Regions from separate parts of the Streptomyces sp. P9-2B-2 genome, predicted to be linked through region 1. Evidence: riboswitches for the same ligand, from Rfam matches in the RefSeq annotation. Region 1 holds a riboswitch; each other region holds the start of a gene.
What was found. Region 1 has a riboswitch for thiamine pyrophosphate ahead of QT196_RS28830 (thiamine ABC transporter substrate-binding protein). Riboswitches for the same ligand answer to the same signal wherever they lie in the genome.
Positions count from the first base shown of each region.

Region 1 (10,283 bases):
CGCTTACTGGATAGTGGCATTAGCCACTTGTGGCCGCAAGTGTTTCGGTCGGAGGATCAAGGCTTTCTACCCGATCGGGTACCCCTGCTCGAATGCCCAACGGCTGGGCGGGTACGTCGCTTCGGCGAATTCCAGAGGGCGATCCTGCAGGTCATAGACGACGTGATGGACAATCAGTACCGCTGACCCTGGCTCCAGTTCCAGGTCAGCCGCCTCATCCTCGGTCGCGAGACGGGCGCACATCCGGTCTTCGGCGTAGCTGCCCTGGCGACCGGTCATGTTCTCGACGTACATCAGCGTTCCCTCCTGGATCCGGTCGGGATCCCGGAGCTTCGGCGCGCGCTCGCCCACGTCGGGGCCGAACCAGGAGGTGGAGAGTGTGATGGGACCGGAGTCGTTCTTGGTGACCCGCCGACGGTGCACCGCACGGGCGCCGGCTGCCAGGTTCAGCGCCTCCGCCACATGGTCTGGCGCGTCCAACCAGCCCGCCGATGTGATCACCGCGTACTCGCCCGGCGTGTAGATCTTTCCGGTCTGCTTGGCCCGTCCGTACAGCTCGCGAGCGCGGCGGTTGACCGCCAGACCCCGTACGTAAGTGCCCGACCCTTGCCGCTTCTCGACCAACCCCTGATGCCGCAGGGCCTCCAGTGAACGCGCGGCTGTCGGGCGCGACACGCCCCAATCCGCAGCCAGTTGACGTTCCGACGGCACCTCGTCGCCAGGCCGCAAGTCGCCCCGCAGGATCTGATCGCGAATGTGGTGCGCGATCTGAAGGTACTTGGGCTGGGTTTCCTCGATCTTCGGCATCCGTTCCCCCTTCCCTAAGTGGCTATTACCTCTAGCCACTATAGAGTGAGTGGCTAGTGCAGCGGCCCGTACGCTGACGCACGTGACGCGCTTGATCGTGGCAGCAGGAGGAGGCGGCGACGCTGTCGCCGCTGCGATGCTGGATGCCGCCCTCTACGGCGGCGAGACTCCGGCGGTGGTTCTCACGTACGCGTGGGACCGCCTCTTGATCGACCCTGTTCCGGGCCCAAGAGGGCCGGCCAACTTCACTGGCCTCCGCCCTTTTACTCGCAGCGTCCATACCGTCCCCGCCGACGCAGCGCCGATTGCTCCCGCGGGCTCGACGCTTCCCCGGCTGGCCGCAGAGCTCCCGCAGATCTTCGCGCTCATCGATCCACACCACGGCGTCGAGGGCATGGTGCGCCAACTCGAAGAGCTCATCCAACGCTTGGAGCCGGACTCCGTCGACCTCCTGGACGTGGGCGGCGACATCCTCGCCCAGGGCGACGAGCCCACTCTCCGCAGCCCCCTCGCCGACGCTCTCACCCTCGCGGCGTGCTGCGAACTCAACTTCCCCGTACGGCTCCTGGTCGCCGGCCCCGGCCTAGACGGCGAAATCCCCGCCGACGCCCTACGCGATCGCCTGGGCCCCGTCGCCCTGACACTCACCACCGAGCACGTTCAGCCCGTCAGCTCGGTACTGGAGTGGCACCCCTCCGAGGCAACGGCCATGTTGGCCGCCACAGCACGAGGTGTCCGCGGTCTGTGCGAAGTGCGGGACGCCGGCCTGCCCGTTCCGCTCACCGACGAAGGCCCGGTCGTTCACGAGTCCGATCTCGACGAAGCCCTGAACCGCAACCAGCTCGCCCGCGCCATCCTCGCCACGGAGAACCTGCACCAGGTCGAGCAGTTCAGCCGCGAGATCTGCGGCTTCTCCGAAATCGACTACGAACGCAACAAGGCCAGTTGGCTGGGCAATCAGCCTGCCCAGAAGCTCGACCCGGATGCTGTGCTCCATCAGCTCGACGAGTTCGAGGCCGATGCCCAATCCCGCGGAATCACCCACACAACGCTCCGCCGCCTCACCGAAGCCTTCGGGCTTAGCGGTACCCAGCGTCAGGACCTCAGGGCACTACTGCTCAGCAGCCGCCCGGAGCAGTACCAGGCGCCGCTCTGGCACATTCCGTCAGGGGCTTGAGTAACGACTTTCTCTACGAGTTCAAGGCGGCTCGCTCCGCTCCCCGCGCGCGGCCCGGCCCCCGGCCGGGCCTGCACTCCTGTCTCCGCCCCGCTCCAGCCCGGCTGGTGCCCGTGCCGCACTCTCCGGCACGAACTGGGAAGGTGCAGGGAGGATTGCTCCGTGTGGTGGCATGGAGCGTCTCGTCGAGCATCTGGTGCCGGTGGCCGACAGAGCCTTGCCCGTGCCACCTACCTGCTCACGCTGTTGACACGCCCGCCGAGCTTCACCACCGGCCGCAATGCGACTGTGTGCCGCTCGCACTCCCGCTCCAGCCCCATGACCGGCACCCCTTTAGTAAGAAGCTTGTGACCTGCTCACTTCGCGTGTCAGGTGCGTGCCAGAACGGACGGTCAACCACAGTCAAGGAGGGCGCCCATCGGTACCGACACCTGCCCACAGGTCGGAGCCAGTCACACGCCCGTCGAACAGCGGATACGGATGGTCGACCGCCCCCAGGCTTACAAAGCAGAGATCGGCGTCCATCAATCGCTGCTGCGGCTGGTCTCAGATTCGAGCATTGAGGGTCATAAAAGAACGCCGCTCGATGAAGCGGTCGAAGGTCGGCTGTACTTCGCCCTTTACAAGACCGACGCCACAGATGTAGAGGTCGGGGCGGTTCGACAGCAGCTCGAAATCCCGCATGGCGTCCTCGAACCGGCACATCACGCCCGGCTCGGAGGCGGAGTCGATGATCAGCGAGTGGCTGTGCAGAGCGACGGGTGTCTGGCGAGCCCAGTCCACTACGCGTTCGTCCGAGACGTCGTCCAGTCTCAGTGAGCGGTGCGGTAGGTCTCGCCAGTCGATGCCGTTACCTGCCCACGGGAGCGTGCTGAGGTACGCATTGAACCGAGCGGACAGAGGCACGGGCTGCACCTCCGCACCATGCTCACGGAGCCAGGGTTCGATCTGGTTGATGCGCATGATCGAGAGGCTAGGGCGACTTCCCTTCATCCCCTCCCAGCGGTCACGAGAGGATCCTTAGTGGCCGAGGCGCTGGGTAAGGGCGGTGGTAGCACCTCACGACGGGATGACGTCCTGGGCCGTCTCTGGGCCGTGCGAGGCCGGCCACCAGTGACGGAGGGCCACAAGGGGTGACCGGCCCCACCCCGCTGTGGCCTGGGCCGCCGTAGACGATCTGCCACACTGGACGCACCATGCCTGCACCCGGAGAACTTACTTTTGTCGCGCCGCGCGGGGCCAAGAAGCCGCCGCGGCACCTTGCTGATCTCAGTCCCGTCGAGCGTCGCGAAGCGGTGGCGGCGATCGGGGAGAAGCCGTTTCGTGCCAAGCAGCTGTCGCAGCACTACTTCGCCCGTTATGCGCATGACCCGGCGGAGTGGACCGACATTCCGTCGGCGGCGCGCGAGAAGCTGGCGAGTGAGCTGCTGCCGGAGCTGATGACGGTCATGCGGCACATCTCGTGCGATGAGGACACCACGCGCAAGACGCTGTGGAAGCTGCATGACGGGACGCTCGTCGAGTCGGTGCTGATGCGGTACCCGGACCGGGTGACGATGTGTATCTCGTCGCAGGCCGGGTGCGGGATGAACTGCCCGTTCTGCGCCACGGGGCAGGCGGGGCTGGACCGTAATCTCTCGACCGCCGAGATCGTGCACCAGATCGTCGACGGGATGCGTGCGCTGCGCGACGGCGAGGTGCCGGGCGGGCCGGCGCGGCTGTCCAACATCGTCTTCATGGGGATGGGCGAGCCGCTCGCCAACTACAAGCGGGTGGTCGGGGCGATCCGGCGGCTGACGGATCCCGAGCCCGACGGGCTGGGGCTGTCGCAGCGGGGGATCACCGTCTCCACGGTCGGGCTGGTGCCGGCCATGCTGCGGTTCGCCGACGAGGGCTTCAAGTGCCGGCTGGCCGTGTCGCTGCACGCCCCGGACGACGAGCTGCGCGACACCCTGGTGCCCGTCAACACACGCTGGAAGGTGCGGGAGGTGCTGGACGCGGCGTGGGAGTACGCCGAGAAGTCCGGGCGGCGCATCTCGATCGAGTACGCGCTGATCCGGGACATCAACGACCAGGCGTGGCGCGGTGACCTGCTGGGACGGCTGCTGAAGGGCAAGCGCGTCCATGTGAACCTCATTCCGCTGAACCCGACGCCGGGCTCGAAGTGGACCGCGTCGCGGCCCGAGGACGAGCGGGCGTTCGTCCAGGCCATCGAGGCGCACGGGGTGCCGGTGACCGTCCGCGACACCCGCGGCCAGGAGATCGACGGCGCCTGCGGGCAGCTCGCGGCCTCGGAGCGCTGACCGCCCCGCTGGTACGGTGTCGTCGAACAAATGCACATTCCGACAGGGGAGCGCCACAGCGCTGAGAGTGCGGAAGCGTCGTAGTCCTACGGTGCCCGCAGACCCTTGAACCTCGCCCGGGTCATTCCGGGTAGGAAGTTCGGTCGTCACTCATGCTGTTGCGCCCTGCCCGGAGTTCCCTCCCCGCGTCCCCGGACGCCGGGAGCCGTGGACACCGGGCAGGGCCGCGTCTCTTCCTGGCCAGCCAGGAGGAAATCAGTGAGCATCAGGAGCAGGATCACCGCGACGGCGCTCGCCGTCGCAGCCGGTATGACCGGCCTCACCGCCTGCGGCACCTCGGGCGGCGGGAGCGCGGACGCCAAGACCGTCACGCTCGTCAGCCATGACTCGTTCAATGTCTCCAAGTCCGTGCTGGCCGCCTTCGAGAAGGAGAGCGGCTACAAGGTCAGGATGCTCAAGGGCGGGGACGCCGGCAAGGCCGTGAACCAGGCGGTCCTGTCCAAGGGCAACCCGCAGGGCGATGTGTTCTTCGGTATCGACAACACGCTGCTCTCGCGCGGTCTGGACGAGGGGCTCTTCAGCCCCTACCGGGCCAAGGGGCTGGAGAGTGTCCCGGCGGGGCTTCAGCTCGACAAGGGCGAGCACCGGGTCACCCCGCTCGACTACGGCGACATCTGCGTCAACTACGACCGCGGCTACTTCACCCGGCACAAGATCGCGCCGCCGAAGACCTTCGACGACCTGCTGAAGCCCCGCTACAAGGGGCTGCTCGTCACGGAGAACTCCGCCACCTCCTCCCCGGGGCTCGCCTTCCAGCTCGGCACCATCGCGAAGTACGGCGAGCAGGGCTGGCAGAGCTACTGGAAGAAGCTCAAGGCCAATGGTGTCGAGGTCGTCGACGGCTGGGACCAGGCCTACAACGACCGGTTCTCCGGCTCCGCGGCGGGCAAGGGCAAGGGCGACAAGCCGCTGGTGGTCTCCTACGCCTCCAGCCCGCCCGCCGAGGTGCTCGGCAAGAAGCCCGCGCCCAAGGAGGCCCCGACCGGTGTCGCGGCCGGCACCTGCTTCCGGCAGATCGAATTCGGCGGTCTGCTGAAGGGCGCGAAGAACGAGAAGGGCGGCAAGGCGCTGCTGGACTTCCTGCTGAGCAAGAAGTTCCAGGAGGACGTGCCGTTGCAGATGTTCGTCAACCCGGCCCGTAAGGATGCCGCGGTGCCGGAGCTGTTCACCAAGTACGGCACGACGATCGACAAGCCGGCCACCCTGCCGCCCGGGACGATCACCAAGAACCGCGAACAGTGGATCAAGCAGTGGTCCTCGCTCGTTCTGAAGTAACGCCTTCGGACGTCACGGGCGCCCGGCGCGGCAGGCCCGCGCGGGGGACGGCGGTGCGGCTCGGCCTGATGGCGGTGCCGCTCGCCTTCTTCGCGCTGTTCTTCGCCTATCCCGTTGTGGCGATCGTCGGACGGGGGCTCAAGGACGGCGGGCAGTGGCAGCTCGGCCGGTTCGGTGCCGTGCTGAGCGACCCGGATGTCGTGCGGGTGCTGTGGTTCACCGTCTGGCAGGCGGCCGCCTCGACCGGGTTGACGCTGCTGATCGCGCTGCCCGGCGCCTATGTCTTCGCGCGCTTCGACTTCCCCGGCAAACAGCTGCTGCGGGCCGTCGTGGCGGTGCCGTTCGTGCTGCCGACCGTTGTTGTCGGCTCGGCGTTCCTGGCGCTGGTCGGGCGGGGCGGGCTGCTGGACGACCTGTGGGGCGTGCGCCTGGACACCTCGGTGTGGGCGATCCTGCTGGCGCATGTCTTCTTCAACTACGCCGTGGTCGTACGGACCGTCGGCGGGCTCTGGGGGCAGCTCGATCCGCGGCAGGAGGAGGCGGCGCGGGTGCTGGGGGCCGGGCGGTTCGAGGCCTGGCGGCGGGTGACGCTGCCCGCGCTGGGGCCGGCCGTCGCGGCCGCCGCCCTGATGGTCTTTCTGTTCACCTTCACCTCCTTCGGGGTGGTGCAGATCCTGGGCGGCCCCGCCTTCTCGACGCTGGAGGTGGAGATCTACCGGCAGACCGCGGACTTCCTGGATCTGCCGACGGCCGCCGTCCTCACCATGATCCAGTTCGCCGCGGTGCTGGGCGTTCTGGCGCTGCACGCCTGGACCGTGCGCCGCCGGGAATCCGCGCTGCGGCTCGTGGACGCGTCGCAGACGGCCCGCCGGCCGCGCGGCCGTGGCCAGTGGGTGCTGCTGTGGGGGACGTTCGCGGTCATCGCCGTCCTGCTCCTCGCGCCGCTGGTGGTGCTCGTGGAGCGCTCGTTCGCAGGGCCGGACGGCTACGGGACGGTCTTCTACGCCGCGCTGGGCTCCGCCGCGAGCGCCGACAGCACCTTCGCCGTCGCCCCCCTGGACGCGCTGTGGAATTCCCTCGCCTACGGGGCAGCGGCCACCGCGATCGCGCTGGTGGTGGGCGGACTGGCGGCCGCCGCGCTGACCCTGCCCCGGCTGCGCCGCGGCCCGTCCGGGCGGACGCCCGTGGTCAGCCGGTTCGTCGGCGGCTTCGACGCGCTGCTGATGCTGCCGCTGGGGGTCTCCGCGGTGACCGTCGGCTTCGGCTTTCTGATCACCCTCGACGCGCCACCGCTCGATCTGCGTGCCTCGTGGTGGCTGGTGCCGCTCGCCCAGGCGCTGGTGGGGGTGCCGTTCGTGGTCCGGACGATGCTGCCGGTGCTGCGCGCGGTCGACAGCCGGCTGCGGGAGGCGGCCGCCGTACTGGGCGCCTCGCCCTGGCAGGTGTGGCGCGCGGTCGACCTGCCGATGGTGCGGCGGGCGCTGCTGATCGCCGCGGGCTTCGCCTTCGCCGTGTCGCTCGGTGAGTTCGGCGCGACGGTCTTCCTCGCCCGGCCGGATCAGCCGACGCTGCCGGTGGCCGTGGCCCGGCTGCTGGGGCGTGCGGGGGAGCTCAACTACGGGCAGGCGATGGCCCTGTCGACCATCCTGATGGTGGTGTGCGCCGCCGCCCTGCTGGTACTGGAGCGGCTGCGCCCCCTCGACCGATCCGGGGAGTTCTAGATGACGGCACGGGCCGGGAGCACGACGCGGGAGCTGCTGCGGTTGGGCGGGGTGACCGTCCGCTTCGGGACGGGCGGCCACCCGGCGCTGGACGCGGTCGATCTGGAGGTCGCCGCCCGGGAGATCGTGTGCGTCCTGGGGCCGAGCGGCAGCGGCAAGTCCACGCTGCTGCGGGTGGTCGCCGGGCTCCAACAGGCCTACGCGGGGCAGGTGTTGCTGGAGGGGCGGGACCAGTCGGGGGTTCCCACCCACCGGCGCGGGGTCGGCCTGATGTTCCAGGACCACCAGCTCTTCCCGCAGCGCGATGTCGAGGGAAATGTCGGCTTCGGGCTGCGGATGCGGCGCACCCCGCGCGCCGACCAGGAGCGTACGGTCGCCGAACTCCTGGACCTCGTCGGGCTGCCGGGCGCCCAGCGGCGCGCCGTGGCCTCCCTGTCCGGCGGCGAACAGCAGCGCGTCGCCCTGGCCCGGGCCCTGGCCCCCCGCCCCCGTCTGCTGATGCTGGACGAGCCGCTCGGCCAGCTCGACCGCGGGCTGCGCGAACGGCTGGTCGTCGAACTCCGCCGGCTCTTCCAGGAGTTGGGGACGACCGTGCTGGCCGTCACCCACGACCAGGGGGAGGCCTTCGCGCTCGCGGACCGGGTCGTGGTGATGCAGGACGGCCGGATCGCCCAGTCCGGCACCCCGCTGGAGGTCTGGCAGCGGCCCGCCACCGAATTCGTCGCCCGCTTCCTCGGCTTCGACAACGTGGTCGAGGCGACGGTGCAGGGCGAGGCGGCCGCCACCCCCTGGGGGAAGGTGCCCGTTCCGGCGGCCACCCCGGACGGGCCGTGCCGGCTGCTCGTCCGCCCGGCCGGGGTACGGCTGACGGCCGCCGCGGAGGGCCTGCCGTGCACGGTCGCGGCCCGTACGTTCCGCGGCACCCATGTCGCGCTGCTGCTCCAGCCGGCCGCCGGACCGCAGGTGGAGGCGGCCTGCGCGCTGCGGGACGCGCCCGAAGTGGGCGAGCGGGTGGGGATCGCCTTCCAGGCGCAGGACGTGGTGGTGCTGGACGCGGCCGCTCCGGCGGGCTGACTCCAGGGGCCGGGTGGGCGCCGCGGACGTGGGCCGCTCACAGGCGCCCCCCGTCCGGCAGTACGGAGGCGCGCCTCAGCGGGCCGCGACCTCCGTGGGCAGCGCGTCGGCCCCCGCCGTCCCGGCGCCGGCTGCGCCCGGCTCCGGCTCCGGCTCGCCGAACCAGGCGACCGCGACGGCGCCGGCCACCGCCACCACGAAGCCGAGAACGGCGACCCAGGCGAAGCCCGGACGGGAGGCGTCCCCCAGCCACAGCACCCCGAGAATGCCGGGGACCACCGTCTCGCCCACCACCAGCGCCGCCGTGGCGCCGTTCACCGAGCCGATCTGGAGGGCGACGGTGTGCAGATACATGCCCCCGATGCCCGCCACGAGAATCGCGTACAGCGCCGGGTCGCCGAGCAGCGACGGCAGGTGGAAGGGGTCCACCCCGTTCAGCACCCGTACGCCGACCCCGAGCGCACCGAAGCCCAGACCGGAGAGCAGACCCGCCAGGATCGCGGCCCGCCCGCCGAGCAGCCGCACGATCAGGATGCCGCCGCCGATCAGCACGACGGAGGCGACGAGCAGCCACCAGTGGGTGGCGATCGGGGTGTGGCCGCTGCCCTCCGGCCCCGCGGCCGTGGCCAGCAGCACCAGCGCCGAGCAGACCACCGCGATGGAGGACCACTCGGCGCGGCTGAGCCGGATGCCGAGAAGCTTGATGCTCAGTACGGCTGTGATCACGAGATTGGCGCTGATCACGGTCTGCGAAAGGAACAGCGGCAGCAGCCGGGCAGCAAGCGCGCCCAGCCCGAACCCGATGAAGTCCAGCACCGTGCCCACCATGAACTCCCAGGTCACGGCCGCCTTCGCGGTCGATGACAGGCTGGGTCCGCCATGCTGGGTGACCTCGGTGGTGGACGCCGCGGCCGCCTCCCGGCGGGCGGATTTGCGCGAGCCCACCGCCTGGAGGACCGATCCCGTGCCGTAGCAGGCCGACGCCGCCACGGCCGTCAGAAGGCCGATGATCACCAAGAGCTCCGTTCGCCCGCTGTCCGCATTACTCGTTCATTACCTTCCTGGCAGACGTGCATTCGGGGACGGGAGTTGCCTCCGCCGGCAAATACACCGGTGCGTCGCCGAACCGCAGCCGCGCGGAGCCTTCGACGCCGGGGAGCCGGCGGGCGGCGGACGCGTCAGGAAGGCGCCTGGGTGCGGAGGCGGGCCAGCGCCTCCGGGGCCTCGTCCACCGAGTCGACCAGGGCGATCCGGGCCGCCATGGGACGGTCCGCCGCCAGCGCCTGGAGCAGCGGCCAGGTGGGCAGCTTCTCCGTCCAGTGCGCGCGGTTCACCAGCACCATCGGCGTCGGCTCGCCCCGCGACTGGTAGTAGTTCGGGGTCGCATTGTCGAAGATCTCCTGTACGGTCCCGGCCGCGCCCGGCAGGAACACGACACCGGCGTTGGAGCGCGCCAGCAGCCCGTCCTCGCGCACCGCGTTGACGAAGTACTTGGCTATGTGGGACGCGAAGGCGTTCGGCGGCTCATGCCCGTAGAACCAGGTGGGAATGCCGGCCGAGACGCCGCCGCCCGGCCGGCTCTCGCGTATCTCGAAGGCGGCCCGGGCCCAGTCCGTGACGGACGGGGTGAAGTGCGGCGTCTTGGCGAGGAGCGCCAGCGACTGGTCGAGCATCTCGTCCTCGAAGGGCGCGGCGTACGCCCCGAGGTTCGCCGCCTCCATCGCGCCGGGGCCGCCACCGGTCGCGACGGTCAGCCCGTCGCGGGTGAGCCGGCGCCCGAGCCGGGCCGCGCCCGCGTACGCCGCGGAACCGCGCTCCAATGCATGGCCGCCCATGATGCCCACCACCTGCGCACCGGCGAGGTGT
Region 1 is NZ_CP129126.1:6,511,524-6,521,806, forward strand. Features, by position in the region: gene QT196_RS28810 (GntR family transcriptional regulator) at 67-807, opposite strand; gene QT196_RS28815 (DUF1152 domain-containing protein) at 899-1,984, shown strand; gene QT196_RS28820 (3'-5' exoribonuclease) at 2,531-2,947, opposite strand; gene rlmN (23S rRNA (adenine(2503)-C(2))-methyltransferase RlmN) at 3,181-4,287, shown strand; TPP riboswitch at 4,322-4,442, shown strand; gene QT196_RS28830 (thiamine ABC transporter substrate-binding protein) at 4,546-5,622, shown strand; gene QT196_RS28835 (iron ABC transporter permease) at 5,691-7,343, shown strand; gene QT196_RS28840 (ABC transporter ATP-binding protein) at 7,344-8,417, shown strand; gene QT196_RS28845 (hypothetical protein) at 8,493-9,431, opposite strand; gene QT196_RS28850 (LOG family protein) at 9,596-10,283, opposite strand, start outside.

Region 2 (10,283 bases), 4.0 Mb from region 1:
GCGACCTTCACCCGGCCGTCATCGCCGATCAGGACGTTCTCCGGCTTCATGTCGCGGTGCACCAGCCCGGCCCGGTGCGCGGCCCCCAGAGCGGCCAGAATCGGCTCCAGCACGTCCAGCGCGGCCCGCGGCTGGAGAGCGCCCCGCTCGCGCAGTACGTCGCGCAGTGTGCAGCCCGGGACGTACTCCATCGCCAGATAGACGTATGTCCCGTCCGTGCCCTGATCGAAGACGCCCACCACATTCGGATGCGACAGCCGCGCCACGGACTTCGCCTCACGGATGAAGCGCTCGACGAACGCTCCGTCCGTCGCAAGCGTCGGGTGCATCACCTTCAGCGCGAGCAGACGGTCCAGCCGGGTGTCCATGGCTTGGTAGACCGTAGCCATACCGCCTGCGGCGATGCGCGCCTGGACGCGGTAGCGGCCGTCGAGCAGCTGACCCACTAGGGGGTCCTGAAGGGTCGTATCCACGGCAAACGAGTGTATGGCCTATTCCTACGTTGTTGCTTTCCCACCGTGGTGGTTGCTCGCCGTTTGTGGCCCGCTTCGCGGTGCCCCCGCCGTTGCGCCGGTTCGCTGCGCTTTGCCGCTCGCCGTTGCGCCTGGCGGCGGGCGGGGTCCGCTGCGCGGGGCTGTCGGGGTGCGGTGACGGGCCTGCGCGGGTGGGGGTTTCCGGACTGCTTCGCTTTACGTCCGGAAACCCCCACCCGCTCCGGCCCGTCCCCTCCCGTTGAGGGGTGGAAAAAACCTTGTGGTGGTGATCCTCGGTGGTCCGGTGCGCCTTGTGCATCGGGGTAAATCAGCCACCCACGCCCGCCCCCACACACCGACCCCGGAGGTCCGTCACCGCACCCACAGCCCCGCGCAGCGGACCCCGCCCGCCGCAGGCGAAACGGCGAGAACCGCCACGGCGGGACAGCCGAAAACGTGGGCTAAAAAGCGGGACGCTCAGGGTCGAACGCGGCCACCCCATCCGTCGGGGAAGACGCCACCGCGAAATGGCGCCGGGGGATGCGGCCCGCTCGGTGGGCCAGGCGGCCCGCTGTCACCGCGTGGCGCATCGCTGTGGCCATCCATTCCGGTTCCTGGGCGCGGGTGACCGCGGAGGCGAGCATGACGGCCGCGCAGCCCAGTTCCATGGCCAGTGAGACGTCCGAGGCGGTGCCGGCGCCGGCGTCGAGGATGACGGGGACGGTGGCCCGCTCGGTGATCAGCTGGAAGTTGTGCGGGTTGCGGATGCCGAGGCCGGAGCCGATCGGTGAGCCGAGCGGCATGATCGCGGCGCAGCCCACGTCTTCCAGTTTGCGGGCCAGCACGGGGTCGTCGTTCGTATAGGGCAGCACAGTGAAGCCGTCGTCCACCAGGGTCTCGGCGGCGTCGAGGAGTTCGATCGGGTCGGGCAGCAGGGTCCGCTCGTCGGCGACGACCTCCAGCTTGACCCAGTCCGTGCCGAGTGCCTCGCGGGCGAGCCGGGCGGTGAGCACCGCCTCGCCGGCGGTGAAGCAGCCCGCGGTGTTCGGCAGGACCCGGATCTTGTGGCGCTCCAGTACGGACAGCACCGAGCCCTGCACGGTCGGATCCAGCCGCCGCATGGCGACCGTCGTCAGCTCCGTACCGGAGGCGAGCAGCGCCCGTTCCATGACGTCGAGACTGGGCGCACCGCCGGTCCCCATGATCAGGCGGGACGCGAAGGTGGTGCCGGCGAGGGTGAACGGATCGTCGGTCATGTCTGCGGATCAGCCTCCCTGGACCGCGGTGAGTACCTCGACGCGGTCGCCGTCGCCGAGCGGGGTGGTGGGCCACTGGGTGCGCGGCACCACGGTTTCGTTGACCGCCGCGGCCACCCCGGCGGGTGCCTGGGACAGCGTCGCGACGAGCCGGTCGAGGGTGAGTCCGCCGGGGATCTCACGGGCCTCGCCGTTGACGGACACGGACACGGTGGACGCGCTCATGCGCCGGCCTCGCTTCGTTCGGCGGGCCGGCCGTCGCCGCCCGCGCACCTGTCTACGGTTCGCTCGATGCGCTCGCTCATACGGGCTGCTCCTCGGGGGCGCGGGTGCGCGCCGGTCCCGGGGTGGCGGGGGAGAAGCGCGCGGGGGAGAAGGGGCGGGCCTCCTCGGGGAGGTTCCCGGTGGTCAGGAGTTCGGCCATGGCGTCACCGGTGACCGGCGTCAGCAGCACCCCGTTGCGGTAGTGGCCGGTGGCCAGGTGGAGGCCGGGCAGTGCGGTCGGCCCCAGGAGCGGCGCGTTGTCGGGGGAGGCGGGGCGCAGCCCGGCGCAGGTCTCGACCAGCGGCAGCTCGGTGATGCCGGGGACCAGCTCATGGGCGTCCCGCAGCAGCTCGTAGACCCCGCCCGCGGTCACGGTGGTGTCCCAGCCCAGCTCCTCGCTGGTGGCGCCGATGACCAGTTCGCCGTTCTCCCGCGGCACCAGGTAGAGGGGACCGCCGCGGACGACGGCCCGTACGGTGCGCGACAGGAAGGCGGGACTGCCCGCGGGCATCTCCGGCAGCCGCAGCCGCAGCACCTGGCCCTTGACCGGCCGTACCGGCGGCAGCACCTCGTCGGGGACACCGGCGAGACCGCCGCTGTGGCTGCCCGCCGCCAGCACGACCTGACCCGCCGACAGCCGGGTGCCGTCGGCGAGTTCGGCGCCCGTGGCGCGCCCGCCGCCGACCGTCAGCCGGACCGCCGCGCTCCGGTGGAACGCCACTCCGGCGCGCTCACACGCGGCCAGCAGGGCGCTCACCAGCCGCCGCGGATCGACCTGATGATCGCCGTCCACCCGCAGCCCGCCGCGCACCCCGGAGGCCAGCATCGGCTCCAGGCGGCGGCACTCGCGCCCCGTGAGCCACTGCGAGTCCAGTCCCGAGCGCGTCTGGAGCGTGTGCAGCTCGCGCAGATGGGCACGGTCGTCGGCGTCCAGCGCGACGGCCAGGGTGCCGCACCGCCGGTAGCCGATCCGCTGCCCGGCGGCCTCCTCCAGCTCCTCGGTGAACCGCGGATAGCGCTGCGCCGAGGCGAGATTGAGGCCCAGCAGGGTCTGCTCGCCGTAGTGGAGCTCGGTGACCGCGGCCAGCATCCCGGCCGCGACCCGGGCCGCGCCGCCGCCGGGCGCGGGATCGGCCAGCGCGACGGTCAGTCCGCGGCCGGCCGCCCGCCAGGCGGTGACCAGGCCGATGATGCCGCCGCCGAGAACGAGCACATCGGGACGCGGCGCGGCCGGTCCCGTCGGTGTGGCAGGTGGATGCATGATCTTTCAGCCCCTCCCTTCGCCGGCATGACCCGGATCAGGTTCGTACGGTCGGAGGCCGGCCAGCCTCCCTCTCAGCCCGGTGCGTCCGGGCTCCCGCGAGTGCGTGTATCCGTCAGCCTAATACGGGGCCGCGAGACCCCGTAAGGCACGGCCCCGGCCCCCAGGGCCCGTATTCCGGGGTGGCCGACGGTGACGGTGTGTCAGAGATCTCCTTGCGTGCTGCTGCGAGCGGCGTCACGGACCGTCCTAGAGTGATCGGGTGAGCGAGCAGAGCAAGTCCTCCCAGGCCCCTGACCGCACGCCGCGCGTCGTGATCATCGGCGCGGGAATCGCGGGTGTGCAGACCGCGGTCGCCCTGCGCGAACAGGGCTGGCGCGGTGCGATCACGCTCCTCGGCGACGAGCCCCACCAGCCCTACGACCGCCCGCCGCTGTCCAAGGCGGTCCTGCTGGGCAAGGCCGAGGGCTCCACCTTCGACATCGACTTCGCCGGACTCGACATCGAGCTCCGTCTGGGCCACCCGGTCACTGCCCTCCTACCGGACGCCCACCTCGTCGAGACCGCCGACGGCCCCATCCCCTACGACTACGCGGTCCTCGCCACCGGTGCCGAACCGATCGTGCTGCCCGGCAGTGAAGGCATGCCCGGCGTCCACCTGCTGCGCACCCTCGACGACGCCGAGCGGCTGCGCCCGGTGCTCGCCGCCCAGCACGAGATCGTGGTCGTCGGGGCCGGCTGGATCGGCGCCGAGTTCGCGACCGCGGCCCGGGAAGCGGGCTGCGCGGTCACCGTCGTCGAGGCCGCCGACCGCCCGCTGGCCGGTGCGCTGCCCGCCGAGGTGGCCACCCACATGACCGGCTGGTACACGGACGCCGGCGCCGAGCTGCGCACCGGCGCCCGGGTCGCGTCGGTCACCGCGGGCGCGGTCACCCTCGCGGACGGCGTGACCCTGCCCGCCGACGCGGTGGTCATCGGGATCGGCGCCCGGCCCGCGACCGGCTGGCTGGCCGGCTCGGGCGTCGAGGTCTCGCCGGAGGACGGCTCCGTCCTCGCCGACGACCGGCTGCGCACCTCCGTGCCCGATGTCTACGCGGTCGGCGACTGCGCCTCCTTCCCGTCGGCCCGTTACGGCACCCGCCTGCTGATCCACCACTGGGACAACGCCCTCCAGGGCCCCCGTACGGTCGCCGAGAACATCGCCCGCGGCGACGCCGAAGGGCTGGTCTACGACCCCGTCCCGTACTTCTGGTCGGAGCAGTTCGGTCGCTTCGTGCAGTACGCGGGCCACCACGGCAACGCCGACGAGCTGGTCTGGCGCGGTGACCCGGCCGGGGCCGCCTGGTCGGTGATCTGGCTGCGGGAGGGACGGCTCGTCGCGCTGCTGGCCGTGGGGCGGCCGCGGGACCTCGCCCAGGGGCGCAAGCTGATCGAGCGGGGCGTCGTACTGGACCGCGAGCGGGCCGCGAACGCGTCCCTACCGCTGAAGGCCGCCGCCGTGTGACGCACGGTGGCCGCCGGTTGCCGGGCGGCCGCCGTCACCCTCCGGTGTGCACGAAGCCCCTGATGGCGATGCCCGGCTACCGGCTGTCAGTGCGAGGTGGCAGGCTTGTCCTGTGACCGAGATTGACGCAAACATCGATGGACTCGTCCCCGCCTGGCTCACCCTCCCCGACATCGCCGAACAGTTCGGCGTCGAGGTGACGCGCGTGCGGCAGCTGGTCAAGGAGGGCCAGCTGATCGCGGTGCGCCGCGGCGAGAACCGGGCGCTGCATGTGCCCGCCGATTTCATCCAGGACGACAAGGTGGTCAAGGGCCTCGTCGGCACCCTCACCCTCCTCAAGGACGACGGCTTCACCGACGAGGAGATGCTGGAGTGGCTGTTCACCCCGGATGAGACCCTGCCCGGCACGCCTGCCCAGGCGCTGCGCGAGAATCGCGGCACGGAGGTGAAGCGCCGGGCCCAGGCGCTCGCCGTCTGACCCGCCCGGCGCGCTCCCGTCCAGCCGCCGCACCCGCATCCGTAACCGCACCCGAGGGGCGTACGTGCCGGAAGGCCCGGCCGTACGCCCCCGACCTGGGGGAAGCCGCCCGATGAGCACCGCACGACAGGCCATGGCCGACGCCCGGCTCTACCTCTGCACCGACGCGCGCAAGCGGCAGGGCGATCTGCCGCAGTTCCTGGACGCCGTGCTCGCCTCCGGCGTGGACATCATCCAGCTGCGCGACAAGGGCATGGAGGCCGGTGAGGAGCTCCGGCACCTGGAGGTCTTCGCGGACGCCTGCCGGCGGCACGGCAAGCTGCTGGCGGTCAACGACCGGGCGGATGTCGCCCATGTGGCCGGCAGCGAGGTGCTGCACCTCGGCCAGGGCGATCTGCCGGTCCCGGCCGCCCGCGCCGTCCTCGGCCCGGACGTCCTCATAGGCCGCTCCACCCATGCCGAGGCCGAGGTGGACGCCGCGCTCACCGAGCCCGGCGTGGACTACTTCTGCACGGGCCCGTGCTGGCCCACGCCCACCAAGCCGGGCCGCCACGCCCCCGGCCTCGACCTGGTCCGCTACACCGCCGCCCGCGCCCCCGAGCGCCCCTGGTTCGCGATCGGCGGGATCGACGCCGGGAATCTCGACGAGGTGCTGACCGCCGGTGCCCGCCGGGTCGTCGTGGTCCGCGCGATCACCGAGGCGGACGACCCGGGAGCGGCGGCCGCCGCCCTGGCCAAGCGCATCCGCACCTGGGACGCCTAGTACTGCCCGGGTGGCCGGGATCGCTTCGCGTCGGCGGCGGTCGACGATCCAGAGGCGGTTTTCTGTCGTCCCGGCGACCGGAAAATGTCCAACCAGTGGACATGAACCCGACCAACCAGGCATTACGCCGAAGACGGTTGGTGTGGGCCCCGCCGCTGGTTAACCTGCCGGTATGGCCCTAGGTACAGCTTCCACCAGGACTGATCGTGCGCACACGGTGCGCGAGCTGCTCGCTTCCGGCAAGCAGTCCTATTCGTTCGAGTTCGCCGCCCCGAAGACCGAGAAGGGTGAGCGGACCCTGTGGAACGCCATTCGTCGGATCGAGGCCGTCTCCCCGACCTTTGTCTCCGTGACGTACGGCGCCGGCGGCACCTCCCGTGACGGCACGGTGCGTGCCACCGAGCGCATCGCCACCGACACCACCCTGACCCCGGTCGCCCACCTGACCGCGGTCAACCACTCCACGGCGGATCTGCGCAACATCATCGGCCAGTACGCCGACGCCGGAATCCGCAACATGCTCGCGCTTCGCGGCGACCCGCCCGGCGACCCGATGGGCGATTGGGTCCGGCACCCCGACGGCGTCGACTACGCCGCCGACCTGGTCCGGCTGATCAAGGAGTCCGGCGACTTCTGCGTCGGCGTCGCCGCCTTCCCCGAGATGCATCCGCGCTCGACGGACTGGGACACCGATGTGGCACACTTCGTCGCCAAGTGCCGGGCCGGTGCGGACTTCGCCATCACCCAGATGTTCTTCTACCCGGAGGACTACTTCCGGCTCCGGGACCGGGTCACGGCCGCGGGTTGCTCCACGCCGATCATTCCGGAGATCATGCCGGTGACGAACGTGCGCCAGATCGAACGGTTCGCTCAGCTCAGCAATGCGGCGTTCCCGCCCGAGCTGGCCGAGCGCATCCTGGCCGTCAAGGACGACCCCGCGGCGGTACGCTCCATTGGGATCGAGTACGCAACGGAACTGTGCGCACGCTTGATGGCCGAGGATGTTCCCGGGTTGCACTTCATTACCCTGAACCACTCCACGGCGACCCTGGAGATCTACGAGAATCTGGGGCTGCACCAGCAGTCCTGATCACGGTGGCCGGCGAGCGGCGGAAGAGGGGCGTATATGGGCTGGACGATCCTCTACATCGCGTTCGGTCTGGTCGCCCTGTGGCTGCTCGGTGAGGTGCTGCTCCAGTACAAGGCGCGGCTGCGCTGGCGGTTGCTCGCCTTCACCGGCTTCCTCGCCGTGGTCATCGGCGTGATCATCCCCTCGGTGATCGTGATCGGGCTGGGCCTGATCGCCTTCGCCTTCGGGCAGACGCAGGTCACGCTCTCCTTCCGCCGCGGTTTCACCACCGGCTGGGCGCTGGGCGGCAAGCCCGGCGAGAGCCGTCGCCGGCGGGCCCGCCCGAGCGGGCCGCCGGCCGCCGAACCGACCCTGGAGGTCTCCGGCCTGGAGGCGGTCCCGCCCACCGGAGGCACCGCCCCGGCTCCCGACAGCGGCCCTGACACCTTCGAGAGCACCGGCGGCTTCCAGAGCCGGGACGTCTTCGACAGCACGGGCGGCTTCCAGAGCCAGGACGCCTTCGCCGCGCAGGAAACCATCGTCGGCCAGGGCGCTTTCCCCGCGCAGGACACGTTCCCGGCGCAGGACACCTTCGCCGGGCAGGGCTCCTACGGCGGACCGGGCTCCTACAACTACCCCGCCGACGACGGCTACCGGAGCCAGGACCCCTACCAGCCGCAGCAGGACCAAGACGTCTACGCCACCCAGGCGTTCGCGGCCCAGGACGACTACACCCGGGCCAACGGCGGCGCTGTCTACGCCCCGCAGCCGATGCCCGACGAGACCGGCCAATACGGCATCTACAGCCCCGACGCCCGCAGCCCGCAGAACGACTACGGCTACGACGCGTACAACGGCGCCGCCAACGGCAACGGCTATGCGTATGACGGGAGTTACGGCCAGGGCCCCGCCGCCCAGGACCCGTATGGCGACCCCTACGCGGCCTACGGCGACAATCCGGCCCAGGCCGGGCAGGCACCCTACGCCGACCCGTACCTCGGCACCCAGCAGTACGCCGCGTCCTACGACCCGTACGCGCAGCCGGACCCCTACGCCCAACCGCCCTACGGTGCACAGCAATACGACAGCCAGGGACAGCCGCTCGGCCCCTACCCCGGCCAGGGCTACGGCGAGACCCCGCCCGGCGGCGTCTGGGTCCCCCAACAACGCGACACCGAACTCCCGCCCGAGCAGCCCTACCCGCCCTACCAGCAGCCGGGGTACGACGGGCAGCCGTATCGTTATTAGCCCCACGTTTTCGGCTTGCTCGTTGTGTGGGACCTCGCCGTTTGTGGCCCGCTTCGCGGTGCCCCCGCCGTTGCGCCGGTTCGCTGCGCTTTGCCGCTCGCCGTTGCGCCTGCGGCGGGCGGGTCCGCTGCGCGGGGCTGTCGGGGTGCGGTGACGGGCCTGCGCGGGTGGGGGTTTCCGGACTGCTTCGCTTTACGTCCGGAAACCCCCACCCGCTCCGGCCCGTCCCCTCCCGTTGGAGGGTGGGGAAACCTTGGTGGGTGGACCCGTAGGTGGTCCGGTGCGCCTCGTAGATCGCAGTGAACAGCTCGGTCGCACCGACACGGCTCACGGTGGCCAGCCCCCACCCACCGTCACACTTCCCTCAACGGGAGGGGACGGGCCGGAGGGGCCGGTGTGTGGGACGTAAAGCGAAGCAGTCCCACACACCGGCCCCGGAGGTCCGTCACCGCACCCACAGCCCCGCGCAGCGGACCCGGCCCGCCGCAGGCGTCACGGCGGGGGCACCGCGTAGCGGGCCACAAACGGCGAGCAACAACCACGGCGGGAAAGCCGAAAACGTGGGAAGCCTACGTAGAGCCGTGCCAGGAGTCGCCGTTGACGATGAGGCCCGCGACGATTGCGCCGGACATGCCGGCGTGGGCCGGGCCGCCGCCCGGGTGTGACCAGCCGCCGACGGCGTAGAGACCCGGTATCCGGGTGCGGTTGGCGGGGCGCAGGAAGCGGCCCTGCCGGCCGGCCAGTGCGGGGCCCGGGACCAGCGTGTCGTCCGTCGGGGGCAGCACCTCGCGCCACAGCACCCGCTCCCGCAGCCCGGGAACCGCGGCTTCGGCGATCTCGGTCATCCGCTCGGCGTCGGCCGCCACGGCCGTTCCGTCGGTCCAGTCGACCGGGCCGTGCGGAGCCACGGTCGCGGTCAGGGTCACGGCCTCGTGGGCGTCGTCCGGCCGGGTGGCCGGGTCGTCGGGGCGCAGCACCGTCACCGTGGGCCGGTCGCAGGGGGTCCGCAGGCCGGAGCCGTCGCCGAACACGCCCGCCAGCTCGGCCGCGCGGTCCGCGGCGTGGACCACCGTGCGATGAGCGGCGTCCCCGGGGCGTGCCCCGCGCAGTGCGAGGCAGACCGTGAGCCGGCCGGTGGCGCGGTCACCCGGTCCCAGGTCGGGGCGGACGTCGTCCGCACCCCACGGCTCCCGCCCCTGGCAGAGCTCCACGAGCCGCACCGGATCGACGCCCGCGACCACGAACTCCGCCTCGGACACCCGGCCGTCGGCCAGTTCCACGCCCGTGGCCCGGCCGTCCTTCTCCACGATCCCGGTCACCGCCGTGCCGAAGCTGAACTCGACCTTGCGCGCCACGCAGCGCTCGTACAGCGCGTCGGCCAGTGCCCGCATCCCGCCGCGCGGATACCAACTCCCGAAGGTCTGCTCCATATACGGCAGCACGGCGGCGCTGGCCGGGGCGCTGCGCGGGTCGAAGCCGTACGCCAGGGCGTGGCTCTCCAGCAGTGCGATCAGCCGGGGATCGGCCAGTTCGCGGCGGGCCACCTCGGCGAGGGTGGCGGTCGTGGGGCCCTTGCCCCGGCCGAACAGGCCGCGTTTGCGCACCGCCGGATAGGGATCGCGCCCCAGCACCCGCCAGTCCTGCCACAGCGGCTCCTCCAGGAGCGGCCGGCGGGTGGCGTCCCAGGCCTCGCGGGCGCGGCCCACCAGCTCGCTCCAGCGCTCCCCGGCGCCGGCGCCCAGCGCCTCGTCGAGGGCCGCCAGCACGCCGGCCCGTGAGGCGTTCGGCAGCGAGACGGCCGTGCCGTCGGCGAAGACATGGCGGGCGGCGGGGTCGACCTGGGTCAGCTCGACGCAGCTCTCCAACGGCTCCCGGCCGGTCTTGAGGAACAGATCGCGGTAGACGGCCGGCAGATGCAGCAGTCCGGGTCCTGTGTCGAAGGCGAAGCCGTCCCGTGCCAGCTGCCG
Region 2 is NZ_CP129126.1:2,521,849-2,532,131, reverse strand. Features, by position in the region: gene pknB (Stk1 family PASTA domain-containing Ser/Thr kinase) at 1-473, opposite strand, end outside; gene QT196_RS10980 (thiazole synthase) at 935-1,729, opposite strand; gene thiS (sulfur carrier protein ThiS) at 1,739-1,954, opposite strand; gene thiO (glycine oxidase ThiO) at 2,031-3,254, opposite strand; TPP riboswitch at 3,252-3,364, opposite strand; gene QT196_RS10965 (FAD-dependent oxidoreductase) at 3,517-4,758, shown strand; gene QT196_RS10960 (Rv2175c family DNA-binding protein) at 4,871-5,236, shown strand; gene thiE (thiamine phosphate synthase) at 5,349-5,999, shown strand; gene metF (methylenetetrahydrofolate reductase [NAD(P)H]) at 6,172-7,089, shown strand; gene QT196_RS10945 (hypothetical protein) at 7,126-8,316, shown strand; gene QT196_RS10940 (NAD(P)/FAD-dependent oxidoreductase) at 8,886-10,283, opposite strand, start outside.
Region 2: another riboswitch for thiamine pyrophosphate. It lies ahead of thiO (glycine oxidase ThiO); the one in region 1 lies ahead of QT196_RS28830 (thiamine ABC transporter substrate-binding protein).

Region 3 (10,283 bases), 1.8 Mb from region 1:
GTGGTGGTGTGCGGGCGGGGTAACTCCTCCGGCTTTCGGTCTTTCGCCCCGACTTCCCGGGCTAGAGTGCCGATCGCAGGCGTCTTCCGGACGGTGGCGTTCCGGAAACCCGGGTGCGATGAGCCCGGTCCGGGCGTCATCGGGTGCCTGGGAGACGCGCGCGGTCACGGGAGTTGGTCCCGTGACCGGGGCCCGTGCCCCGCCGCGAGCGGACCTGGGGGTTGGCGTTGGCAATCGTGAACGGCGAATCCGGCTCCCACCCCACCTTGATCGGATCGGTGCAGCGGGCGCTCCGGCTCCTGGAGGCGGTGGGCGCGCATGTCGACGGTGCGCCCGCCAAGCAGCTGGCCAGAGAGGCGGGACTGCCACTGCCGACGGCGTACCACCTGTTGCGGACCCTGACCCACGAGGGCTATCTCCAGCGGGAGAACGGGGTCTTCGTCCTCGGTGCGGCGGCCGAGGTCATCGGGCGGGCCGGAGCCAGGCACCGGCAACGGGCCCATCTCTCCGAAGCGCTGGCCGTGGCGGGCCAGGAACTGGGCGCCGCCGTCTACTTCGCTGTCTACCGGGAGGGTGAAGTCGAGGTGGTGGCGGTGACCGATGACCCGGCGCGGCCGCCGGTGGTGGAGTGGGTCGACTTCCGTACCACCGCCCACACCCATGCGATCGGGCAATGTCTGCTCGCGCAGCTCGACGAGGCAACGAGGAGAGAGCATCTGGCGCGCCATCCCGTCCAGTCGATAACGCCCTTTTCCGTGCGAACTGAGGACGAATTGCTGCATCGTTTGGATACGGTGCGTCGCCGCCATGTTGCTTATGAGCGCCAGGAATATGCCCTGGGCACGGTGTGCGCCGCCATTCCCGTCCAGGTCGGGGCCGCTGTGGCGACGTTGGCGGTATCTCTGCCCGTGGACGAACTGCGTCGATTGCGGTCCGTTACAGACCGACTACGGAAAATGGCGGAGGCGACACTAACGACACTCGCCTTCTCTATCAGTATCTGAAAACTCACTCCTTGTGATCTGCTGGCACGTGGCAGACGATGGCGCCAACAGGGCTACGGGCGTTGTTTCCCGGCCATCTCCGATCAAGTGCGGGGCAGTGGTTGATGACCGACACAGTTCAGGCAGAAGTGATCATGAGCTTCGTCGTCTCGGAGGAGCTTGCGTTCCGGATCCCGGTGGAGCTGGACTTTGCCAGCGCCGATCCGTACGCCGTCCGTCTCACCTTCGATCTTCCCGGCGATGCGCCGGTGACCTGGGCGTTCGGCCGGGAGCTGCTGTTGGACGGGCTGAGCCGGCCGTCCGGTGAGGGTGATGTTCGTATCGAGCCGGCCTCCCCCGAGCACCTCAGCGATGTCCTCATCAGCCTGCAAGTCGGCGCCGAGCGTGCGCTGTTCCGGGTGAGCGCGGCGCCGCTGGTCGCTTTCCTGGACCGTACGGACCGGCTGGTGCCGCTGGGCAAGGAAGAGGTCTGCGACACCCTGGAGGCCGTGCTCGACCAGATCCTCACGGAAGCCCCGGCCGGCTGACCCTGCCCGTCGTTCCCCTCCCCTGTTCCCGCCTCCCCGTCATCCCTGCTTACGTCGCTTACCGCGTCCCCCACGGTGTCCTTGTCGGCCACCCGTGGGGCTCGTCGGCACGCCGCCACTGACCCCGGCACCCACCGTGACCCCGGCCCCGGCCCCTTGTCCGGCTCCTGTGCCGCCGCCCGTCGGCGCGGTCTGCTCCTTCCGGTCCGCCGAGACGACCAGCGCGGCCAGCAGTGTGGTCAGCGGCACCGCGGCGACCAGCCCGATGCTGCCCACGAGCGTACGGACGATCTCCTCCGCGACCACTTCGCTCGACGCGACCGTTCCGACGCTGCTCTGTGCGATCGAGAACAGCAAAAGCAGCGGCAGTGCGGCACCCGCGTAGGCCAGCACCAGGGTGTTGACGACGGACGCGATGTGGTCCCGGCCGATGCGCATCGCGGCGCCGTACAGCTTGCGCCAGCCCGCCGACGGATCCGCCTCCTTGAGCTCCCAGACCGCGGCGGTCTGGGTCACCGTCACATCGTCGAGCACGCCCAGCGAACCGATGATGATCCCTGCCAGCAGCAGACCGCGGATCTCGATGTCCGGGTACAGGCCGTGCACCAGGCCGGTCGTGTCGTCCGTATTGCCGGTCAGCAGTGCCCAGCCGATGAAGACCGATCCGAGCAGCCCGATCAGCAGCAGTGACGCCAGGGTGCCGAGCACGGCCACGGACGTACGGGCCGTCAGTCCATGGCACAGGTACAGCGCGATCAGCATGATCGCGCTGCCCCCGACCACCGCCACCACCAGCGGATTGGAGCCCTGCAAGATCGCCGGAAGGATGAACAGGGTCAGGACCACGAAGCTGGCCGCCAGTGCCACCAGCGCGAGTACGCCACGCAGCCGGCCGACGATCACCACTGCGAAGGCGAAGATTGCCGCCAGCAGCCACATCGGGAGCGACCGGTCGACATCGCTGACCGAGTACTGCAACTCCTTCGGCGCCTTGGGGGAGTACGCCACCACCACCTCCTGGCCGGTGGTGTAGTGCCGCAGGGCGTCCGGGGTCACCACCGTCTGGAAGGTGCGCCCCTTGTGCTCCCCGGTGGTGACTTCGATCGTGGTCTGCTGACAGGGCTTGCCCTTGTCCGCTCCCCCGGCCGGTGGCTGCCCCGTCGGTGACGGGGGCTGGGGCTGCTGTTCGGCATGGACGTCCGCACAGTTCACCTCCGCCACTTTGACCACGCGGGCGCTCTCCGTGGGCTGATCGAAGCCGACCCCGGATGGCTTGTGCGGAGGTGCACCGCCCGGCCAGAGCACGACCAGACCGACCGCCACTGCGGCCGCGAACGGGATCAGTACGGCCGCGATGACCTTGCGCAGATGCCGGGAGACGGGTGCGGCGGGGCCATGGCCGTGCCCATGGGAGTGCGCGGCGGGGTGGTGGTGGGACTCGTGAGCGGACACCGCCCGATCATCGCAAGAACTCCAGGGGCCCACTGTTCACCGCGCCACATCGGCCGCTACCGTGGTGGCACCTTTGCAATCGCGGGAGCTCGGAGCACCGGGCTGAGAGGGCGCTGACCTCCGTCCCAGCGGCGTTTCACGTGAAACGCTGGCGGACGGAAGCCGCTGCGTCGACCGCCGAACCTGTTACCGGGTAATGCCGGCGTAGGGAGTTGGGTCTCATGACTCTGCAGGATGCACGCACGCCCGAAAACGGTGCCAACGGTGGCGAAAAGCCGCAGATCGGCTGGCACAAGGGCTATGTCTCCGGATCGCGCCCCGATCTTCGGGTGCCGGTCCGGCGGGTGCACCTCACCAACGGCAAGGACGTGACGCTCTACGACACGTCAGGGCCGTACACCGACCCGAATATCGATACCGACGTCCGCCGCGGTCTGGCGCCGCTGCGGGAGAACTGGATCATCGGCCGCGGCGACACCGACGAGTACGCGGGCCGCCCCATGCGGCCGGAGGACGACGGCCTCAAGCACACCTCGCCGCGCGGCGGCCTCAAGAACCTCGACGCGGTCTTCCCGGGCCGTCCCCGCCAGCCGCGCCGCGGCCGTGCGGGTGCCCCGGTCACCCAGCTCGCGTACGCCCAGCGCGGCGAGATCACCGCGGAGATGGAGTACGTCGCCGTCCGCGAGAAGGTCACGCCCGAGTTCGTCCGCGACGAGATCGCGGCCGGCCGCGCGGTGCTGCCGGTGAACATCAACCACCCGGAGATCGAGCCGATGATCATCGGCAAGAACTTCCTGGTGAAGGTGAACGCCAACATCGGCAATTCGGCGGTCACTTCCTCCATCGAGGAGGAGGTGGAGAAGATGACCTGGGCGACCCGCTGGGGCGCCGACACGGTGATGGATCTGTCCACCGGCCGCAATATCCACACCACCCGCGAGTGGGTACTGCGCAACTCCCCCGTCCCCATCGGCACCGTCCCCCTCTACCAGGCGCTGGAGAAGGTCGACGGCAAGGCCGAGGAACTGACCTGGGAGATCTACAAGGACACCGTCATCGAGCAGGCGGAACAGGGCGTCGACTACATGACGGTGCACGCCGGTGTGCTGCTCCGCTATGTGCCGCTCACGGCCCGCCGTAAGACCGGCATCGTCTCCCGCGGCGGTTCGATCATGGCCGCCTGGTGCCTGGCCCACCATCAGGAGTCGTTCCTCTACACGCACTTCGAGGAGCTCTGCGAGATTCTCGCCTCCTACGACGTCACCTACTCGCTCGGTGACGGTCTGCGCCCCGGCTCCATCGCGGACGCCAACGACGAGGCGCAGTTCGCGGAGCTGCGGACGCTCGGTGAGCTGAACACCATCGCCAAGCGGCACGGCGTCCAGACCATGATCGAGGGCCCGGGGCATGTCCCGATGCACAAGATCAAGGAGAACATCGACCTCCAGCAGGAGATCTGCGAAGAGGCGCCGTTCTACACGCTCGGCCCGCTGACGACCGACATCGCGCCCGCCTACGACCACATCACCTCCGGTATCGGCGCGGCGATGATCGCGTGGTGGGGCACCGCGATGCTCTGCTACGTCACGCCCAAGGAGCACCTGGGCCTGCCGGACCGCGACGACGTCAAGACCGGCGTCATCACGTACAAGATCGCGGCCCATGCGGCAGACCTGGCCAAGGGCCACCCGGGCGCCCAGGAATGGGATGACGCGCTCTCCGACGCCCGCTTCGAGTTCCGCTGGGAGGACCAGTTCAACCTGGCCCTCGACCCGGACACGGCCCGCGCCTTCCATGACGCGACGCTGCCCGCCGAACCGGCGAAGACGGCCCACTTCTGCTCGATGTGCGGCCCGAAGTTCTGCTCGATGAAGATCAGCCAGGACATCCGCCGGGAACACGGTGGCGACCTGGCCCTCGACCCCGAGGCCGGAATGGCCGAGAAGTCGAAGGAGTTCGCGGCGGCGGGCAACCGCGTGTATCTCCCGATCGCGGACTAGTCGGTCCGTCCGGACGCATCCGGTGGAAGGCCCCTGCCCGACGGGCGGGGGCCTTCCTTGGTGCTACCCCCACCGCCTCTGATGCGAAAGAGCCGCTCTAATCCGTCCGTTGATCCGGCCCGCCGTAATCCGGGCTGGTGAAGTCCGGGCTGGAGTAGCGCGGGCGGGACCCCGAGGAGCCGCTGTCGGGGCTGCTGAACTGGGGGCGGGTGTAGCCGAGGGTCGGGATCCGGCTCTCCGGGGACGTGTGGCGGGGGACGTAGCGGGCGGGGTCGTCGTCCGGGGTGGCGGTGGGGTCGGTCAGGGCCGTACGGAGAAAGGGCAGCAGACCGCGCTCCAGGAGGGCGCGGCACCAGGCCTCGTGGGCCTGGTCCAGCGCCTCGGACGACTCCTGCGCTCCGGCGGACTGGGCGGAGGCGCCGTTGCGGAGCGCCGTGACGACCAGACCGGCCATGGCGATCAGGGCGCCCGCCGCGGTCAGCGCCGCGAAGATCCAGCCGACGCTGATCAGCGGCTGGGCCAGGGACTTGTCGGGGCTGACGGCGCGCAGCACATACCCGAGGAGGAGGAAGAGCACGGCGGCGATACCGGCGAGCACAGGGGCGAGCACGGCGATCATGGCGGTCAGCCCGGCACCGGTGGTTTCGGCCTCGTCGAGGGCCGCGGCGCTGTCCGGTCCCGGTCTCCCGTCGGCGGCCGAGTTCTGCTCCTCGCGGTCCGCGTCGGCGACGGCAGCGAGGGGGGCCGGCGCGCGCAACTCGGCGCGGAGCTGCACATAGCGTTGATATTCGGCCGTGGCGCAGGCGGCGATGGCGGTGGTCGCGCTGAGCGCCATCGTGCGCAACTGCTCGGTGTTGAAAGGGTTTTCTGCGGCGGTGGTCAGGTCGTCCGGGCGGTATGGGGCGGTACGCAGTGCCTCGTCGAGGAGCCGCGCGAATTCCGCGCGATCCTCGTTCAGCAGGTGCGGAGCGCTGTTCATGTGCATCCCCCGATGCTCCGTAGGGCCGTAAGGCCGGCGTGGGCCGGGCAGTGGGCGGAAACGGAGGAGAGCCTGCTACGGATAGACCGATGGTAGAGCGACTCGGGCACGGCGTGACAGAGAGTTTGCGGAAATTGAGTAATGCGACGACCGGTTTCCGCCGGTGCCGCTCCCTTTTTCGTGCTGACCGCCCGTCGGCCGGTCAGCAGTACGAATCCTCGGCCAACCCTCAGCCGGCCAGCGGAAGTTGCACGACCAGCAGCTTTCCGGCCATCGTGACCCCGCCGTCCATGGCGATGGCCAGACCGTCGGCGTAGACATGCGGGCCGTCGACCGCGACGGTGTCGCTCTCGCCGTCCTCCGCACCGACCTCGCCCAGCAGATACGGGATCGGGCTGTGACCGTGGACCACGCGGTCGCCGCCGTAGGCGTCGAGCAGTTCCCGGACGGCGTCCGAACCGGCCTCGTCGCGGAAGGCGAAGCGCTTGGTGAACTTGCGGAACAGATCCCAGACTTCATCCGCTTCGCTGCGGGTGAGCACGTCGTGGACGGTGTCGTTGACGGCCTCGATGGAGTCGCCGTATTCGAGGTAGGCGGTGGTGTCGGAGTGCACGAGCAGATGCCCGTCCTCCTCCATCACCGCGTCCAGCCGGGCCATCCACTGGAGGTGGTGGTCCTCCAGGCGGTCCATATCGTTCTTCTGGCCGCCGTTGAGGAGCCAGGCGGCCTGGAAGGACGCGGTACCGGCGCCGGACTGCACGGGGGTGTCGCCGAACCGCTTGGCGCCCAGCAGCAGGAGTTCGTGGTTGCCCATCAGGGCCTTGCAGTAGCCGCCGGCCGCCGCGGCCTCGGCGGAGAGCTGCATGACGAGGTCGATGACGCCGATCCCGTCCGGGCCGCGGTCGGTGAAGTCGCCGAGGAACCAGAGCCGGGCGTTGCCCGCCGCCCAGTTGCCGTCGGCGTCGATCAGCCCCTCGGCGGCCAGCGCCTCGCGCAGCTCGTCGTAGTAGCCGTGCACATCGCCGACGACGTACAGCGGGCCCATGCCCTCGGGCGCGTCGGGGTCCATGGCCGGTTCGGGCACCGGGACGACCGCTGGGCGGTCGATGAGGGTGTCCGTACGGCTGATGACCGGGAGGTCCCGCGCGGTCGGGGTGTACTCCTCGGGCAGCTCGACCGGCGGCGCCGCGGGGGGCGCGGCCGGAGGTGCGGCGGGGGCACCGGCGGGCAGATGCAGCGGCGGGCCGGCAGGCGGCACGGGGGACCCGGCGGGCGTGCCGGAAGGCACTCCGGGCGGCGGAGCAGGCGCCGGAGTTTCTCCCGCCATGGTTTGCACCATGGGTCCCAGACTGGCCCCCTGAGTCATCGACCCCTCCACCGTCGCGCCGCCGTGCACCTCTCGGACCTTTGCCTGGTCGACGGCGGTCCGCGGTGTCGTGCGCCCATCATAGGAATGCTGGTCGCGGGTTGTGACGCACCCGGGGGTGGTCAATCCGCCAGAGCCCGGCGTTCGCGGCTGATTTGCCCCGGGATCGTGCTGTTTTTTCCGCGGAGAAGAGATCGCCGGGTCGTCCGTATGTGGGAGCACCCTCAGTCGCCGGTCGGTCCCCGTGGCGGACTGACGGTCGTTCTCGGCGACCGTCGCTGGGACGAGGCACGGACGATGAGATCGGTAGGTATGACCTGTTCGATGGGCCGCCCGGTGTCCAGCCCTTCGATGGCGTCGATGAGGATCTGGATGACGGCGGTGCCGATGCGGCGCGGTTTGAGGGACAGTGTGGTGATCGGCGGTTCGGTGGCGGCGTAGAGGGTGGACTCGCTGCAGCAGACCAGCAGCAGGTCCTCCGGAACCCGCAGGCCGTAGCGCCGGGCGGCGGCGAGCAGGTCCGTGCCGTTGGGGTCGAAGAGCCCGTAGACGGCGTCCGGGCGGTCCGGGCGGGCCAGCAGCCGGTCGGCGGCGACGGCTCCGGCGCAGGGGTCGTGTGCCGGGTAGGACTCGTAGACCGGATCCTGGCCGACCCGCTCGCACCAGTGCAGATAGGCGGTGGTCGACAGCCGGGTGTAGGTGTCGGTGGTGTTGCCTGTGAGGAGTCCGATGCGGCGGGCGCCGGCGTCGGCGAGATGGTCGAGCAGGCCGAGGACGGCCGCCTCGTGATCGTTGTCGACCCAGCCCGTGACGGGCAGCGTGCCGCCGGGGCGGCCGTCGGAGACGACGGGGATGCCGTGCCGGACGAGTTCGGTGACGACCGGGTCGCCGTCGGCGGGGTCGATGACGACCGTGCCGTCGAGGGCGACGTTGGACCACACGTCGTGGCGGGAGGTCGCCGGGAGGATGACCAGCGCATAGCCGCGGGCCAGGGCCGCGGACGTGGCGGCTCTGGCCATCTCGGCGAAGTAGGCGAATTCGGTGAAGGTGAAGGGTTCGTCCCCGTATGTGGTCACGGTCAGGCCGAGGAGGCCTGACTTGCCGGTACGGAGCGTGCGGGCGGCTGCGGACGGGCGGTAGCCCAGCCGGTCGGCCACCTCGCGGACATGGCTACGGGTGGCATCCGGAAGCCGGCCCTTGCCGTTGAGCGCGTCGGAGACAGTCGTGATCGACACACCGGCTGCGGCGGCCACGTCCCGGATGCCCGCCCGCCCCAGCCGGCGGCCGGTGGACCGGCTCACCTGGTGCTTCCCTGCTGCTGTCATGGCGAGCCGATAGTAGGGCTCGGCGCGGCAATTCACGGGGGTCGACCAACGGCTGTGGAAAGGCACGTTTCTGCACGGTGATCCGTGGCCAATTCCCTGCAAAGTAAAGGGAGTTGGTGTGCACGATGATCATTCCGGGGGAGAAATTCGGCCTTCGCCTGTCGATCCGTTCCGGTCCCGAAGTGGTCTCAAGTCACCTTGACGGGGGATGCGCGCCACGGCGTAAGCCACCGGCGTGCGTCGGTCCGGGGAGCGCTCCCAGGAGGGATTGCGCGGGGTTCGCCGGAGGGCCCGTCCGGGCGGTGGGGAGGCACCGCCGGCGGGTCGGGGCTGCCGCCGAACGGGTTAATCCTCATAAGGTGTGCAGTATTGGAGATGAGTGGACGGTCGAGGAGGACCTGCGGTGAGCGAGAAGATCCCGAAGCTGCGTGCTGCGCTGGACGGCGTCCCCACCTACAAGCCGGGCCGGCCGGCGGCGGTCGGCGGCCCCGTCACATACAAGCTGTCCTCCAACGAGAACCCCTATCCGCCGCTGCCGGGGGTCCTGGAGAGCGCGGTGACCGCTGCCGGGTCGTTCAACCGCTACCCGGACATGGCCTGCACGGGCCTGATGGCGGAGCTGTCCGAGCGGTTCTCGGTGCCGGTGGAGCATCTGGCGACGGGCACCGGTTCGGTCGGGGTGGCGCAGCAGTTGGTCCAGGCGACGTCCGGGCCCGGTGATGAAGTGATCTACGCCTGGCGTTCGTTCGAGGCGTACCCGATCATCACCCAGGTCTCCGGTGCCACGTCCGTGCAGGTCCCGCTGACCTCCGGTGAGGTGCACGACCTGGACGCGATGCTGGCCGCGATCACCGACCGGACTCGGTTGATCTTCGTCTGCAACCCGAACAACCCCACCGGCACCGTCGTGCGCCGTGCCGAGCTGGAGTCCTTCCTGGACCGGGTGCCGGCCGATGTGCTGGTGGTGCTGGACGAGGCCTACCGCGAGTTCATCCGGGACGCCGAGGTGCCGGACGGAATCGATCTCTACCGCGACCGCCCCAATGTGTGTGTGCTGCGGACCTTCTCCAAGGCGTACGGCCTGGCGGGGCTGCGGGTCGGTTTCGCGGTGGCCCATGAGCCGGTGGCTGCCGCGCTGCGTAAGACGGCGGTGCCGTTCGGGGTCAGCCAGCTCGCGCAGGAGGCGGCGGTGGCGTCGCTGCGCAGCGAGGGCGCGCTGCTGGAGCGGGTCGATGCGCTGGTGGCCGAGCGGGCGCGGGTGGTGGACGGGCTGCTCGGGCAGGGCTGGACGGTCCCGGAGTCGCAGGCCAACTTCGTCTGGCTGCGGCTGGGGGACCGTACGGTCGACTTCGCCGCGGCCTGCGAGCGGGGCGGGGTCGTCGTGCGGCCGTTCCCCGGTGAGGGGGTGCGGGTGACGATCGGCGAGAGCTCGGCGATGGATCTGTTCCTGCAGGCCGCGGAGGAGTTCCGCAAGGCGCTGTAGGCCCGCGGCAAGGACGCCGCACCGAGGCCGTGGGTCTGCCCGACCCGCGGCCTCGGTGCGTTTTTGCGCCGACGTGACCGCGGTCACGTACCCCCCGGGGATTGGCCGAAAAGTCATAGGAGATAATTGCTTGTGAATGTGAACGCG
Region 3 is NZ_CP129126.1:4,672,934-4,683,216, forward strand. Features, by position in the region: gene QT196_RS20400 (IclR family transcriptional regulator C-terminal domain-containing protein) at 228-1,004, shown strand; gene QT196_RS20405 (SsgA family sporulation/cell division regulator) at 1,109-1,531, shown strand; gene QT196_RS20410 (YibE/F family protein) at 1,571-2,983, opposite strand; TPP riboswitch at 3,055-3,211, shown strand; gene thiC (phosphomethylpyrimidine synthase ThiC) at 3,205-4,983, shown strand; gene QT196_RS20420 (hypothetical protein) at 5,081-5,968, opposite strand; gene QT196_RS20425 (metallophosphoesterase) at 6,192-7,301, opposite strand; gene QT196_RS20430 (LacI family DNA-binding transcriptional regulator) at 7,553-8,653, opposite strand; gene hisC (histidinol-phosphate transaminase) at 9,057-10,136, shown strand.
Region 3: another riboswitch for thiamine pyrophosphate. It lies ahead of thiC (phosphomethylpyrimidine synthase ThiC); the one in region 1 lies ahead of QT196_RS28830 (thiamine ABC transporter substrate-binding protein).